DNA from 4 places in the Brucella sp. GW823-FHT04E01 genome. Region 2 is predicted to be linked to each of the others. Evidence: predicted binding sites of a transcription regulator. Region 2 holds the regulator's gene; each other region holds the start of a gene.

Region 1 (3,105 bases), 240 kb from region 2:
ATCCGCCTGCCTATGGGCGCGGGCCGAGCGGCGAGGTTTGGCAGTTGTTCGAGCATCTGCCCGCAATGGTCGATACATGCCGGTCCATCCTGACGCCAAAACCGCTCGCCGTCATCCTGACTGCCTATTCGATCCGCGCATCCTTCTTCGCCATTCACGAACTGATGCGCGACCGTTTCACCGGTCTTGGTGGTACGGTCGAATCGGGCGAACTTATTCTGCGCGAACGTTCCGCCGATCAGTCGGGAGGACGCGCGCTTTCCACATCCATGTTCAGCCGCTGGGTAGCAAAATGAGCCGTGACGACGATTTTTCCAAAGGCGGCTCTCGTGCCGAATATTCCAAGGTAGGTCAGGTGAAGGAAGTCACCAGCCTCACCAACCCTATCGTGAAAGATCTCCGCTCGCTGGCGCTGAAAAAATTCCGCGACCAGCAGGGCGTTTTTCTGGCCGAAGGGCTGAAGCTTGTCATCGACGCGCTGGAACAGGACTGGCGCATCAAGACGCTGGTCTTCGCCAAATCCGGCAAGGGCAACAAGATGGTCGAGCAGGTTGCCGCCCGCACCTTCGCCAAGGGCGGATTGGTGCTGGAAGTGACCGAAAAGATCATGGCTGCCATTACCCGCCGCGACAACCCGCAAATGGTGGTTGGTGTTTTCGAACAGCAATATCGCCCGCTCACAAACCTCAAGCCGAAGAACAACGATGTTTATATCGCGCTCGACCGCGTGCGCGATCCCGGCAATCTGGGCACTGTCATCCGTACCGCCGATGCGGTCGGCGCCAAGGGCATCATTTTGATCGGCGACACCACCGACCCCTATTCGCTGGAAACCGTGCGCGCCACGATGGGCTCGGTCTTTTCCATGCCGCTCTATAAAGTGACGGAAGCCGACTTCCTCAACTGGCGCAAGGGCATTTCCGGCCTTGTCGTCGGCACCCATCTGAAAGGTGCGGTCGACTATCGCACCATTCCCTATGCCAACAAGCCGGTCGTGCTGATGATGGGCAACGAACAGCAGGGCCTGCCGGACAGTCTGGCCGATACTTGCGACAAGCTCGCACGCATTCCGCAGGCAGGCCGTGCAGATTCCCTCAATCTTGCAATTGCCACCGGCGTCATGCTCTACGAAATTCGTCGCGACGCACTCACGCTCGATGAAAGGGTTTCCGGATGAAGCGACACGCAGTCTGGTCCTCACTGTTCGTCGTTGTCCTCACCATACTGATCGATCAGGGTGTCAAACATCTGGTGGAAACACGGATGGGCTACGGCCAGCAGATCGACCTGCTACCGTTCCTTGCCTTGTTTCGTACGCACAATGAGGGCATCGCCTTTTCCATGCTGGCATGGCTGCATGATTGGGGACTGGTCGCAATCACCGCAGCAGTTATCTTGTTCGTACTTTATCTGTGGTGGACCAACGCGCCGGACCGCATCTTCGCACGCTACGGTTTTGCACTTGTCGTTGGCGGCGCCATCGGCAATCTTATCGACCGCGTGATGCACGGTTACGTCGTGGATTATATTCTGTTTCACCTGCCAACCTGGTCATTCGCAGTTTTCAACCTCGCCGACACCTTCATTACAATCGGTGCAGGTCTCATAATTCTGGAGGAATTCCTCGGCTGGCGGCGCGAACGGGCTGCCCGCTAACCCGCCGGGTTGAACAGTTTCTGCCTTTCGCATAATTTGATCTCTTAAAATTAAAAGCTTTTTGAAGAGGATAAGGTCCAGCCATCCGAATTGACACATTGGTGACATGCTTCTGTCATCGTCGCGTAGCACTGAATCTGTACTGCTTCGGTCGAACTGGACACCCTGTCCATGCAATCGGCTGAACAAGGATTGGAATTGGCTAGCTCTCGCTGAAATATCCGTGGGAAAGCCGTTCAGGAATACGTGAATAGACAAATCAGGAGCCATCATCATGACAGTACTGCTTGGAATGGACCAGCAAATCATTGATGATACGGTCATGTCAGGCTTAGAAGCACAACAGGCGCTGTTCGCGTCCAACGGCGATCCCATCGTTCTGGGACGCATCGGATCGCTGGAAGTACGGCTTGCAAATTCACGCGAGGCGGTAGAAGCCGCGCAGGAATTGCGTTTCCGCGTCTTCTTCGACGAAATGGGCGCGCGTAGGGAAAGCATCGAAGCGGTGGAGCTTCGAGACGCTGACCGTTTCGACGCTATTTGCGATCATCTGCTCGTTTACGACACCGCCCTGCCCGTGCCGGAGCATCAGCAGATTGTCGGCACCTATCGTCTGATGCGTAGCGATCAGGCGGAACAGGCGCTCGGCTTTTATTCTGCCGATGAATATGACGTGCAGCGTCTGGCCCTTTCACGCCCGAACCTCCGCCTGCTTGAACTGGGTCGCTCCTGCGTGAAGGCGGAATACCGCTCCAAGCGCACTGTCGAGCTTCTTTGGCAAGGTGCCTGGGCCTATTGCCGCCGCCATTCCATCGATGTGATGTTCGGCTGTGCTTCATTCCACGGCGCGGTGCCTGCAGCGCACGCGCTCGGCCTGTCGTTCCTCCATCACAACTGCCGTGCCACCGATGACTGGGACGTTCGTGCCCTGCCCAATCGTTATCAGGCCATGGACCTGATGCCGAAGGAAGCCATCAACAACAAGGTTGCGCTGTTCTCAATGCCGCCACTGGTCAAGGGTTATCTACGTCTCGGCGCAATGATCGGCGACGGCGCAGTGATCGACGAGGCATTCGGCACAACCGATGTCTTCATCATCCTGCCGATTGAGCGCATTTCCAGCCGCTACATCACCTATTACGGCGCGGAAGCGAACCGCTTTGTGTAGTCTGTAGATATTCTGGTTCTGACGGCCTGCAAATGGCGCTGTTTTGCGCTTCCGGTGCTCATGTACCCAAAAGTACACTCCGCTCCGGGTCGCAAACATCACCATTTTCGGCTCGTCATAACCAGAATCTCAAACAGACTGGAGCACCCTACCTGGCCAGAACTCGTCACGCCTTTCCGGCCAGTTCCTTTAATTTGTAGATCAGGTCCAGCGCTTCTCGCGGTGTCAGTTCGTCTGGACTGATTGCAGAGACAGCCTTGGTCAGTTCACTATCTTTCCCC
Region 2 (3,105 bases):
CTTTCGGGCGGCCAGCAGCAACGTCTTTGCATCGCACGCGCGATTGCGGTGAGCCCGGAAGTCATTCTCATGGACGAACCGTGCTCGGCGCTCGACCCGATTGCGACCGCGAAGGTGGAGGAGCTGATCGACGAACTGCGCCAGAACTATACGATTGTGATCGTCACGCACTCCATGCAGCAGGCCGCGCGTGTTTCGCAGCGCACCGCCATGTTCCACCTCGGCAATCTGGTCGAAGTGGGTGACACGGAAACCATGTTCACCGCGCCGACCGAAAAGCGCACGCAGGACTACATTACCGGACGCTTCGGCTGATCCGGAACTGCGCTTCAACAGATAGACAGTGCGGCTTCCCCGCAATTTATATTACGAGGTCTACTATGCCGTCTCAGCATACCGTTCGCTCCTACGACGAGGAATTGAAGTTTCTCTCCCATAAGATCGCCGAAATGGGCGGACATGCGGAACGTATGGTCGAGCAGTCGGTCGCCGCTATCGTCAATGCGGACAATGCGCTCGCACAGCGCGTCATCTCCGACGATCTCATTCTCGATGCCAGCGAGCGCGAGATTGACGACAAGGCTGTGATGATTATCGCCAAGCGTCAGCCCATGGCTGTGGACCTGCGCGAGATCATCGGCTCGATCCGCATCTCTGCCGATCTGGAACGCGTGGGCGATCTGGGCAAGAATATCGCCAAACGCGTTGCCGCCGTTTCGGAATCACGCCAGCCGGTAAAGCTTTATCGCGGGCTCGAAACACTCGCCGAGCTGGCGCTGACCCAGCTCAAGGATGTTCTCGACGCCTATGCGTCGCGCTCGGTGCAGCAGATCAATGTCGTTCGCGACCGCGACGACGAGATTGATGCCATGTACACGTCACTGTTCCGCGAGCTGCTGACCTACATGATGGAAGATCCGCGCAATATTTCCGCCTGCACGCATCTTCTGTTCTGCGCAAAGAATATCGAGCGTATCGGCGATCACGCGACCAATATTGCGGAGACCGTCTACTACATCGTGACCGGCCTGCAAATGCCGGCCGAACGACCGAAGGAAGACCTGAGCCACGGTATTGTCGTGGATGAGGCGCGTAAACCCTGAACTACAGCCGACCGGACCACGGTCCGGCGGTTGAAAATGAGTGAATAGCGCGGCGGCACGCGGTCGATTGGGGGGATTGTATCCACCGCCCGCCGAATTTGGATAGGGAAATACTGGATGTCACAGGCACCCAAAATCGCTGTGGTAGAAGACGAAGAGGCGCTGAGCGTTCTTCTTCGCTATAATCTTGAGGCAGAGGGCTACCAGGTCGATACAATGCTGCGCGGCGACGAAGCCGAGATCGCCTTGCGCGAGAACGTACCGGATCTGCTCATTCTGGACTGGATGTTGCCGGGCGTATCGGGCATCGAGCTTTGCCGTCGCTTGCGCCAATGGCCGGAAACCGAACGCCTGCCCATCATCATGCTGACGGCACGTGGCGAGGAAAGCGAACGTGTTCGCGGCCTGAGCGTCGGTGCGGACGACTATGTCGTGAAGCCATTTTCGACGCCGGAACTGCTTGCGCGCGTCAAGGCGATGTTGCGCCGGTCGAATCCGAGCATTCTTTCGCACGTGCTGAAAGTGGGCGATCTGGTTCTCGACCGCCAACAGCATCGTGTCTATCGCAAGGAAAAGGAAGTTCGTCTCGGACCAACGGAATTCCGCCTGCTCGAATATTTCATGATGTCGCCCGGTCGTGTCTTCTCGCGTAGCCAGCTTCTGGATGGCGTTTGGGGACCGGATATCTATGTCGACGACCGCACGGTGGACGTCCATGTCGGACGGCTGCGCAAGGCGATCAATGTCGGTCGTGCGCTCGATCCGATCCGCACCGTTCGGGGTGCGGGTTATTCTTTCGGGTGACCGCTGCGGTCATCTCGGCGTCAGGAATTGAACTTGTCCGACCCGCCACGGTATCCGTGGCGGGTCGTTTTTGTCCAAGACCCAGCTTTGCAAGGTGCGGATCGTGCTCGCCCGATTCGCATTGCAACAACCCGAAACGGGTCTCAAAAGCATAATCTCACGCGATGTTACAAATCTGTTGTCAAAGTTGACAAAGAGCAATGGAACCGGCCTGGAAGCAGAAATTCTGCAGAAGATTTGAAACACCACGAATGTGTATGCAAAAAATGTACAAGCAAAGGCGAATTAAGGCAGCGATATGGCGTGTATTGCGAGACTTTGAATCTCGTTAAATCAATATCTTACCTGAATCGCTAATTCTTGTTAAGGAATTGTTAATATATTTAAAGGGCTTGTAGGCACATTCGCAATCTCGATTCGGAATTGTTTTAGGACTTTTCAGCGGTCTCCAGCATTGTTGGGATTTGACCCGTCGCCTTTTTTTGGCCTAAAAATTCCAAAACCTTGAATTCGATTGAGCGACTGTAGGACGTGTGATTTTGATCTTCGTCCTCTTTGACTTGCACCGCAGTCAGACGTTCGCGCGCATCGTTCCAGATGTGTTCGCCTGAATGGATGACTGGATCAGTTAAGGGTCCTAACATGAGACTGAGCCATTGACGCGCGCCGCGAAGTGGAAATTGCCCGCTCTTATCGGGCTGGTGATTGCGCCTTTCGTGGTGACCGGTTGCACGACAACCGGAACCTCGGGAAAAGCCAATTCGGAAAAGACGGCGGCAAGCCACGTCAAATCCGTCAATGGCGTGAAGACCTACACCTACACCGCACGGGACAAGAATTGCCTTGAACGTGCGATGTTCTTCGAATCCAATCGTTCGAGTTCCGACGGTCTTCTGGCTGTTGGTACGGTCGTCATGAACCGTCTCGCGTCGGGACGTTATCCGGATACGATTTGCGGTGTCGTCGGTCAGAAGAACCAGTTTGCGCCCGGTGTGCTTACCCGCCAGATGAATTCCAAGGCGCTGCCTGATGTTCAGGCCGCTGCTGACGCGGTTCTGAAGGGTGAGCGTCATCCGAAGCTCAAGAATGCCATGTTCTTCCACACGGCGGGTCTGAAGTTCCCTTACAACAATATGCATTACGTGCTCGTAGCCGGTGGAAATTCCTTCTACGAGAAGCGCAATCGCGACGGCTCGCT
Region 3 (3,105 bases), on a different contig from region 2:
ATCATGCGCCGGGACAGCGTCAATTCGTTGATCTTGAGACCTATCGCACTTATTACATGCGCAAGATGAAGCTCACGGATGAGGAGTTCCGGGTGCATTGTGAGAAGCGCATGGCGGATTCGGACGCCTATTCGGCCAATCATCGCCGCGCCATTGCCGAAATGGCTGCGACACGTGGCATCGTTCTGGCCAGCCATGACGATGCGACCAGTGCGCATGTCGATGAATCGCTCGACCATGGCGTGCGGATTGCCGAGTTTCCGACCACGATGGAAGCGGCCAATGCTTCGAAAGGCGCAGGCCTCTCGATCCTGATGGGCGCGCCGAACATCGTTCGCGGTGGCTCGCACTCCGGCAATATCGCCGCACGCGATCTCGTCGATAATGGCAGCCTCGACATCCTGTCTTCGGACTATATTCCGTTCAGCCTCATTCAGTCGGCTTTCGGCCTTGCTTCGGGCGAACGTCCGATTGCGCTGCCACAGGCTGTCCGCCTCGTGACCAAGAATCCTGCCGACGCCATGGCCATGGATGATCGCGGCGAAATCGCCATCGGCAAGCGCGCCGATCTCGTTCGCGTGCGCCCGAAAGGTGCAATCCCGGTTGTCCGCACGGTCTGGCGCGAAGGTGATCGGGTGCTTTGATGCAGATGCAATCCGATATGCCGAAAGGCTGTTTCGTCGCCGTCGTCGGCCCCAGCGGGGCCGGCAAGGATACGATCATGGATGCAGCGCGTGTGGCTCTTGCGGGCGACACGCGTTTTCATTTTGTGCGCCGCATCATCACCCGCCCGCAAATGCCGGGCACGGAAGATCATGACAGTCTGGATGAAGCATCTTTTGCAACAGCTGCAGGCGAGGGAGCCTTCGCCCTGCACTGGCAGGCACATGGCCTGAGCTATGGATTGCCGAAATCGCTTGAGGATGAAATCGCTGAGGGCACGGTGGTGATCGCCAACGTTTCACGGCGAGTGCTTGGCGATATTCGCAGGCTCTACAAATCACGTTCTGTGGTCGTGATAACAGCCCGACCGGACGTTCTGGCAGAACGGCTTGCGTCGCGTGGTCGTGAAAGCCGGGAAGAAATCACCGCGCGGCTTGCGCGTGAAGTGAGCTTCGATGACGATGCCGGAGATGTTGTCACAATAGACAATTCAGGTGATGTCAATGCATCCACAGAGACCTTCCTTCGTCATTTGAAGGAAATAACTGTTAAAACAATTGCTTAGGTGAAATCCCTATAGCGGTGTGTAAATTTACACAAACGTCATTATGCTTTCATTGCAGTGTCATGGAAGCAATTCAAAGTGAGCATGAATGGAGACGAATTCATGCTTCAACTGAACAACATAACGCGCCGCTATAATGACAAGGTGGCGGTTTCGGGCGTGGACCTCGAAATCGAGCCGGGCACGTTTGTGGGAATTATCGGGCGCTCAGGCGCTGGCAAGTCGACGCTTCTGCGTATGATCAATCGCCTTGTCGAGCCGTCCGAGGGAACAATTCACTGGGATGGTCGTGATGTTACGGGCCTTAAAGGCTCGGGACTGCGCGACTGGCGCGCGCAATGTGCGATGATTTTCCAGCACTTCAATCTGGTCGATCGTCTTGATGTTCTGACCAATGTTCTGATGGGGCGTCTCAACTATGTTTCGACGCCCAAGTCGCTCCTGCGTATCTGGAGCGACGAAGAACGCCTGATCGCGCTTTCCGCTCTGCAGCAGTTCGATATTGCGCATCTTGCGGCGCACCGCGCCGATGAACTTTCGGGTGGTCAGCAGCAGCGCGTGGCGATTGCCCGCGCGCTCGTGCAGCAGCCACGCATTATTCTTGCCGACGAGCCTATTGCATCGCTCGATCCGCGCAACACCCGCAGCGTCATGGACGCCCTGCGCCGCATCAATCGCGAGTATGGCATCACGGTCCTCTGCAATCTACACTCGCTCGATATTGCGCGCAGCTATTGCGACCGCCTCGTCGGCATGTCTGCCGGCAAGATCGTATTCCGTGGCACACCGTCGATGCTGACAGATATGGCATCACGTGACCTTTACGGCATGGAAGCCGCTGACGTCATCGACGCTGATGAACAGGCTGAAACAATGCCAATGCCAGTTCCGCAGTCGGCTGAAGCCGTTCTGCGCCAGCTTTCCGCCTGAGCGCATAAAGCTCCGGAAAAAAACACGCTCCAAACTCAGGATTAACAGGAGATACCTATGCTTAACCGTAGAAACTTTCTGGCGGCGGCTGCGCTTACCGCAACGCTGACCATGCCAATGATGGCCTCCACCGCTCAGGCTGCTGACTGGAGCAAGGATTATCCGGAAATCGTTCTGGGCGTTATCCCGGCTGAAAACGCCTCGACCACTTCCGACCGTTATGCGCCTCTGGCCGCCTATCTCGGCAAGGAACTTGGCACCAAGGTCACGCTGCGCGTCGCCAACGACTATGCCGCTGTCATTGAAGGCCAGCGCGCCGGCAACATCCAGATCGCATTCTATGGCCCGGCTTCTTATGCCCGTGCCGTCATGACCGGCGTTGAAACCACACCGCTCGTCAACCAGCGCCATGACACCGGCGTCAACGGCTACTACTCGGTCGTTTATGTTCGCGCCGACAGCCCGTACCAGAAAATGGATGACCTGAAGGGCAAGACCATTGCTCTCGTTGATCCGAACTCCACGTCGGGCAACAACGCGCCGCGCTTCTTCCTCAACCGCGAAGGCTATAGCGTCGATACGTTCTTCGGTAAGAACTTCTTTGCTGGCAGCCATGAAAATGCAGTTCTTGCTCTTGCGCAGGGTACCGCTGATGCCGCTGCCAACTCCTGGAACTCGGAAAACGATTCCAACCTGACCCGCATGGTCAGCCGCGGCGTGCTGAAAGATGCTGACGGCAAGGCAATGACGAAGGATGATTTCCGCGTCATCTTCAAGTCGGACTTCCTTCCAGAAGGTCCGTTCGCTGTTCTCAACACTCTGCCAGACCAGCTGAAGGCCGACATCAAGCAGGCTTTCCTCGATATGCCGAAGAAGGACAAGGCAGGTTTTGATGCCCTTTCCGACGGCAAGGATCAGGAATTCGTAGCGACCGAAGCTAAGGATTT
Region 4 (3,105 bases), on a different contig from region 2:
TATTGCCCCCTACATTGATCTATTTCGTCAAGATTGACGTCAACTATACTTGGATTCAATGTCGAAAGGCAAACAAGGAGAATAATTATGAATAGCGGACTTGAAGATGTGATTGCTGCTGAAACCGTGTTGTCTGACGTCGATGGGCTTGCAGGCAGGCTGGTTATTCGCGGTCGGTCGCTGGACGATCTGGTCCCGCATAGCAGCGTCGAAGATGGAATAGAACTTCTGTGGGGCGGCTTTTTCAATGACCTTCCCAAAGGGGAAGAGCTTCAAAAAGCGCTCGGTGAAGCGCGCGTACAGGTATTTCATCATACGGATGCGCTTGACGATACATTGATGGAAATGTCTCCCATCGAAGCGCTTCGCGCATTGATGGCACGCATCCCTGATGACGATGATCTGACCGCAGCCTTACACCTGATGGCGGCACCGGCAGTCTTTACGACGGCCATTCTGAGGGGCCAGAAGGGGCGCCGTCCCATACATCCTGATCCGACGCTTCCCCATAGCGCTGACATCCTTCGTATGATGAATGCGGGAATGCCGGATGAAGCAGAAGTTGCGGGGCTGAACACCTATCTTATGACGGTTTCCGACCATGGATTGAACGCATCGACTTTTGCTGCGCGTGTCGTGGCATCAACACGAGCCGGATTGACCTCATCGCTGCTTGCCGCAATCAGCGCATTGAAAGGACCGCTGCATGGTGGTGCACCCGGACCGGTCCTCGATATGCTGGATGCAATCGGTAGACCCGACAACGCTGAACGTTGGCTTGAATCTGCTGTTGCCGATGGAGACAGGCTGATGGGGTTCGGTCACAGGGTCTATCGTGTACGCGATCCTCGTGCCGATGCCTTGAAAGGTGCATTGAAGCACATCGAAGCCCTAGAACAAGGGCGTGGAAAACACCGCGTTGAGTTGGCCGAGGCCGTTGAAAAAGCCGCTATCGCAGTTCTAAAGCGCCACAAGCCGGACCGTTCCCTCGAAACCAATGTCGAGTTCTATACTGCTTTGTTGTTGGAACAACTGGGGTTCCCGCGTGAGGCTTTCACTTGCGTTTTTGCTATGGGGCGAACCATGGGCTGGATAGCGCATTGCCGTGAACAGGTTGCGGCAAACAAGCTCATTCGTCCGCAATCGCGATATGTCGGCCCAACTGTGGGACTTGTCGCCTAAAGTGGACACAACAAGAGGCGCGGACGCTACCTTCCGCGCCTCAAAGCCGACCGTCATATCTCTGTGACATGAATCGGGTTTTCTGCGCTCAGATCAGGTTGCCATTGAAGGGGACAACCACATGAGCACCGACGCTCCGCAGCCCAGAAAACTCCGAACCCTCTTTATCTCGGATGTGCATCTCGGTTCCAAGGCCGCACAGGCGGAACTGCTTCTGGATTTTCTTCGCTATCATGAAGCCGAGACGATCTATCTTGTCGGCGATATTGTCGATGGGTGGCGCCTGCGGCGCAATTGGCATTGGCCGCAAGAGCATAATGACGTAGTCCAGAAGCTGCTTCGCAAGAGCCGCAAGGGCGCCAACATCATCTACATTGCCGGTAATCACGATGAGTTCCTGCGCAATTTTCAGGGAACGCATTTTGGCGGCATCGAAGTGATGAACCGCGCGATCCATGAGACGGCGGACGGTCGCAAGTTTCTGGTAATCCATGGTGATCAGTTCGATGTGGTTGTACGCAATGCCCGCTTTATCGCCTATCTGGGCGATTGGGCATATGACACAGCGATCTGGATAAATACGGTTATGAGCCGGGTTCGCTCGCTTTTCGGTCTGCGCTACTGGTCATTTTCAGCCTGGGCGAAGTTTCGCGTCAAAAAGGCGGTCAATTTCATTGGTCAGTTCGAGAGCGTGGTTTCGGAAGAAGCGCAGCGTATCGGGGTTGATGGTGTGATCTGCGGCCATATTCATCACGCCACGATCGAGAGCATGAATGGCGTGGAATACATCAATACGGGCGATTGGGTGGAAAGCTGCACGGCCGTGATTGAACATTTCGATGGCCGTATGGAGCTCATCGAATGGACGGAACGCCGTGATCGCCGCCCGACGACAGGTATTGTCAATTCCGACAGTGAAGAGCGTGACGAGGATAGGGTAATCCAGCTCCCACTTCCCGTCCGCGAACTGGCGACCTTCCGCTGATGAAGAAAATTGTCATCGTTACCGACGCCTGGCATCCTCAAGTCAACGGCGTCGTGCGCACGCTGACCAAATGTCGTGATCTGATGATTGAGCGCGGATACGACGTCACCGTCATATCTCCGCTGGATTATCGGTCGGTCCCCTGTCCGACCTATCCGGAAATCCGGCTCGCCTTGACGACGCCAGGTGCGCTTAGACGACGTCTGAAGGTCATGCGACCGGACTATGTGCACATTGCAACCGAGGGTCCACTCGGGTTTATGGCACGGCGCGCCTGCCTGAAAATGGGCTGGTCCTTCACGACAAGCTTTCACACGCGGTTTCCCGAATATCTTGCGGAACGCTTTCCTGTCCCGCCACAATGGACCTATGCTTTCCTGCGACGTTTCCATAATGCGGCCCAGCATACGCTGGTACCGACCCAATCTATTGTGGATGATCTCAAGGGGCGAGGTTTTACGCGGCTGGACCTCTGGACGCGCGGTGTCGATCGCAATCTGTTTTATCCTCGGCCGGAAGTGGTCAAGGACTTGCCACGTCCGGTGTTCATTTGTGTGGGACGCGTCGCCACGGAAAAGAACCTGCCAGCGTTTCTGGAGCTTGATCTTCCCGGCACAAAGTTGATCGTCGGGGATGGTCCTTCCCTCAACGATCTGCGTGCGCGTTTCCCGGAGGTTGTGTTTGTCGGGAAACAGGAAGGTGAAACGCTGGCAAACACCTATGCCGCAGCCGACGTGTTTGTCTTCCCAAGCCGGACAGATACGTTTGGTCTCGTCTTGCTGGAAGCGATTGCCTCCGGCTTGCCGGTGGCGGCCTATCCCGTTCCCGGATCACGGGATGTCGTGGGGGCAACCGGGGCAGGCGTTCTCTCCGAAGATCTTGGGAAGGCGTGTCTGTCAGCCCTGCAAATGGAGCCGTTTGAGCCCGCACAGGTGCTC

The links. Region 2 encodes PhoB, which activates phosphate uptake and scavenging genes when phosphate is short. Its sites were predicted from a motif close to TGTCATNNANCTGTCAT; they were not measured.
Region 1: olsB (l-ornithine N(alpha)-acyltransferase) is a predicted target of PhoB. The motif match lies at 1,747-1,763, and genes of this name have one in related genera.
Region 3: phnC (phosphonate ABC transporter ATP-binding protein) is a predicted target of PhoB. The motif match lies at 1,265-1,281, and genes of this name have one in related genera.
Region 4: AC1RHM_RS01630 (UDP-2,3-diacylglucosamine diphosphatase) is a predicted target of PhoB. The motif match lies at 1,234-1,250, and genes of this name have one in related genera.

The regions. Positions count from the first base shown of each region.
Region 1 covers NZ_JBXAIK010000004.1:438,738-441,842, forward strand. Annotated here, with positions in the region: gene AC1RHM_RS17250 (RsmD family RNA methyltransferase) at 1-296, shown strand, start outside; gene AC1RHM_RS17255 (TrmH family RNA methyltransferase) at 293-1,177, shown strand; gene lspA (signal peptidase II) at 1,174-1,656, shown strand; gene olsB (l-ornithine N(alpha)-acyltransferase) at 1,931-2,824, shown strand; gene mutS (DNA mismatch repair protein MutS) at 2,991-3,105, opposite strand, start outside.
Region 2 covers NZ_JBXAIK010000004.1:683,035-686,139, reverse strand. Annotated here, with positions in the region: gene pstB (phosphate ABC transporter ATP-binding protein PstB) at 1-315, shown strand, start outside; gene phoU (phosphate signaling complex protein PhoU) at 381-1,103, shown strand; gene phoB (phosphate regulon transcriptional regulator PhoB) at 1,221-1,907, shown strand; gene AC1RHM_RS18340 (cell wall hydrolase) at 2,564-3,105, shown strand, end outside.
Region 3 covers NZ_JBXAIK010000001.1:148,224-151,328, forward strand. Annotated here, with positions in the region: gene AC1RHM_RS00705 (alpha-D-ribose 1-methylphosphonate 5-triphosphate diphosphatase) at 1-644, shown strand, start outside; gene phnN (phosphonate metabolism protein/1,5-bisphosphokinase (PRPP-forming) PhnN) at 650-1,228, shown strand; gene phnC (phosphonate ABC transporter ATP-binding protein) at 1,331-2,158, shown strand; gene phnD (phosphonate ABC transporter substrate-binding protein) at 2,216-3,105, shown strand, end outside.
Region 4 covers NZ_JBXAIK010000001.1:306,105-309,209, reverse strand. Annotated here, with positions in the region: gene AC1RHM_RS01635 (citrate synthase/methylcitrate synthase) at 88-1,182, shown strand; gene AC1RHM_RS01630 (UDP-2,3-diacylglucosamine diphosphatase) at 1,304-2,167, shown strand; gene AC1RHM_RS01625 (glycosyltransferase family 4 protein) at 2,167-3,105, shown strand, end outside.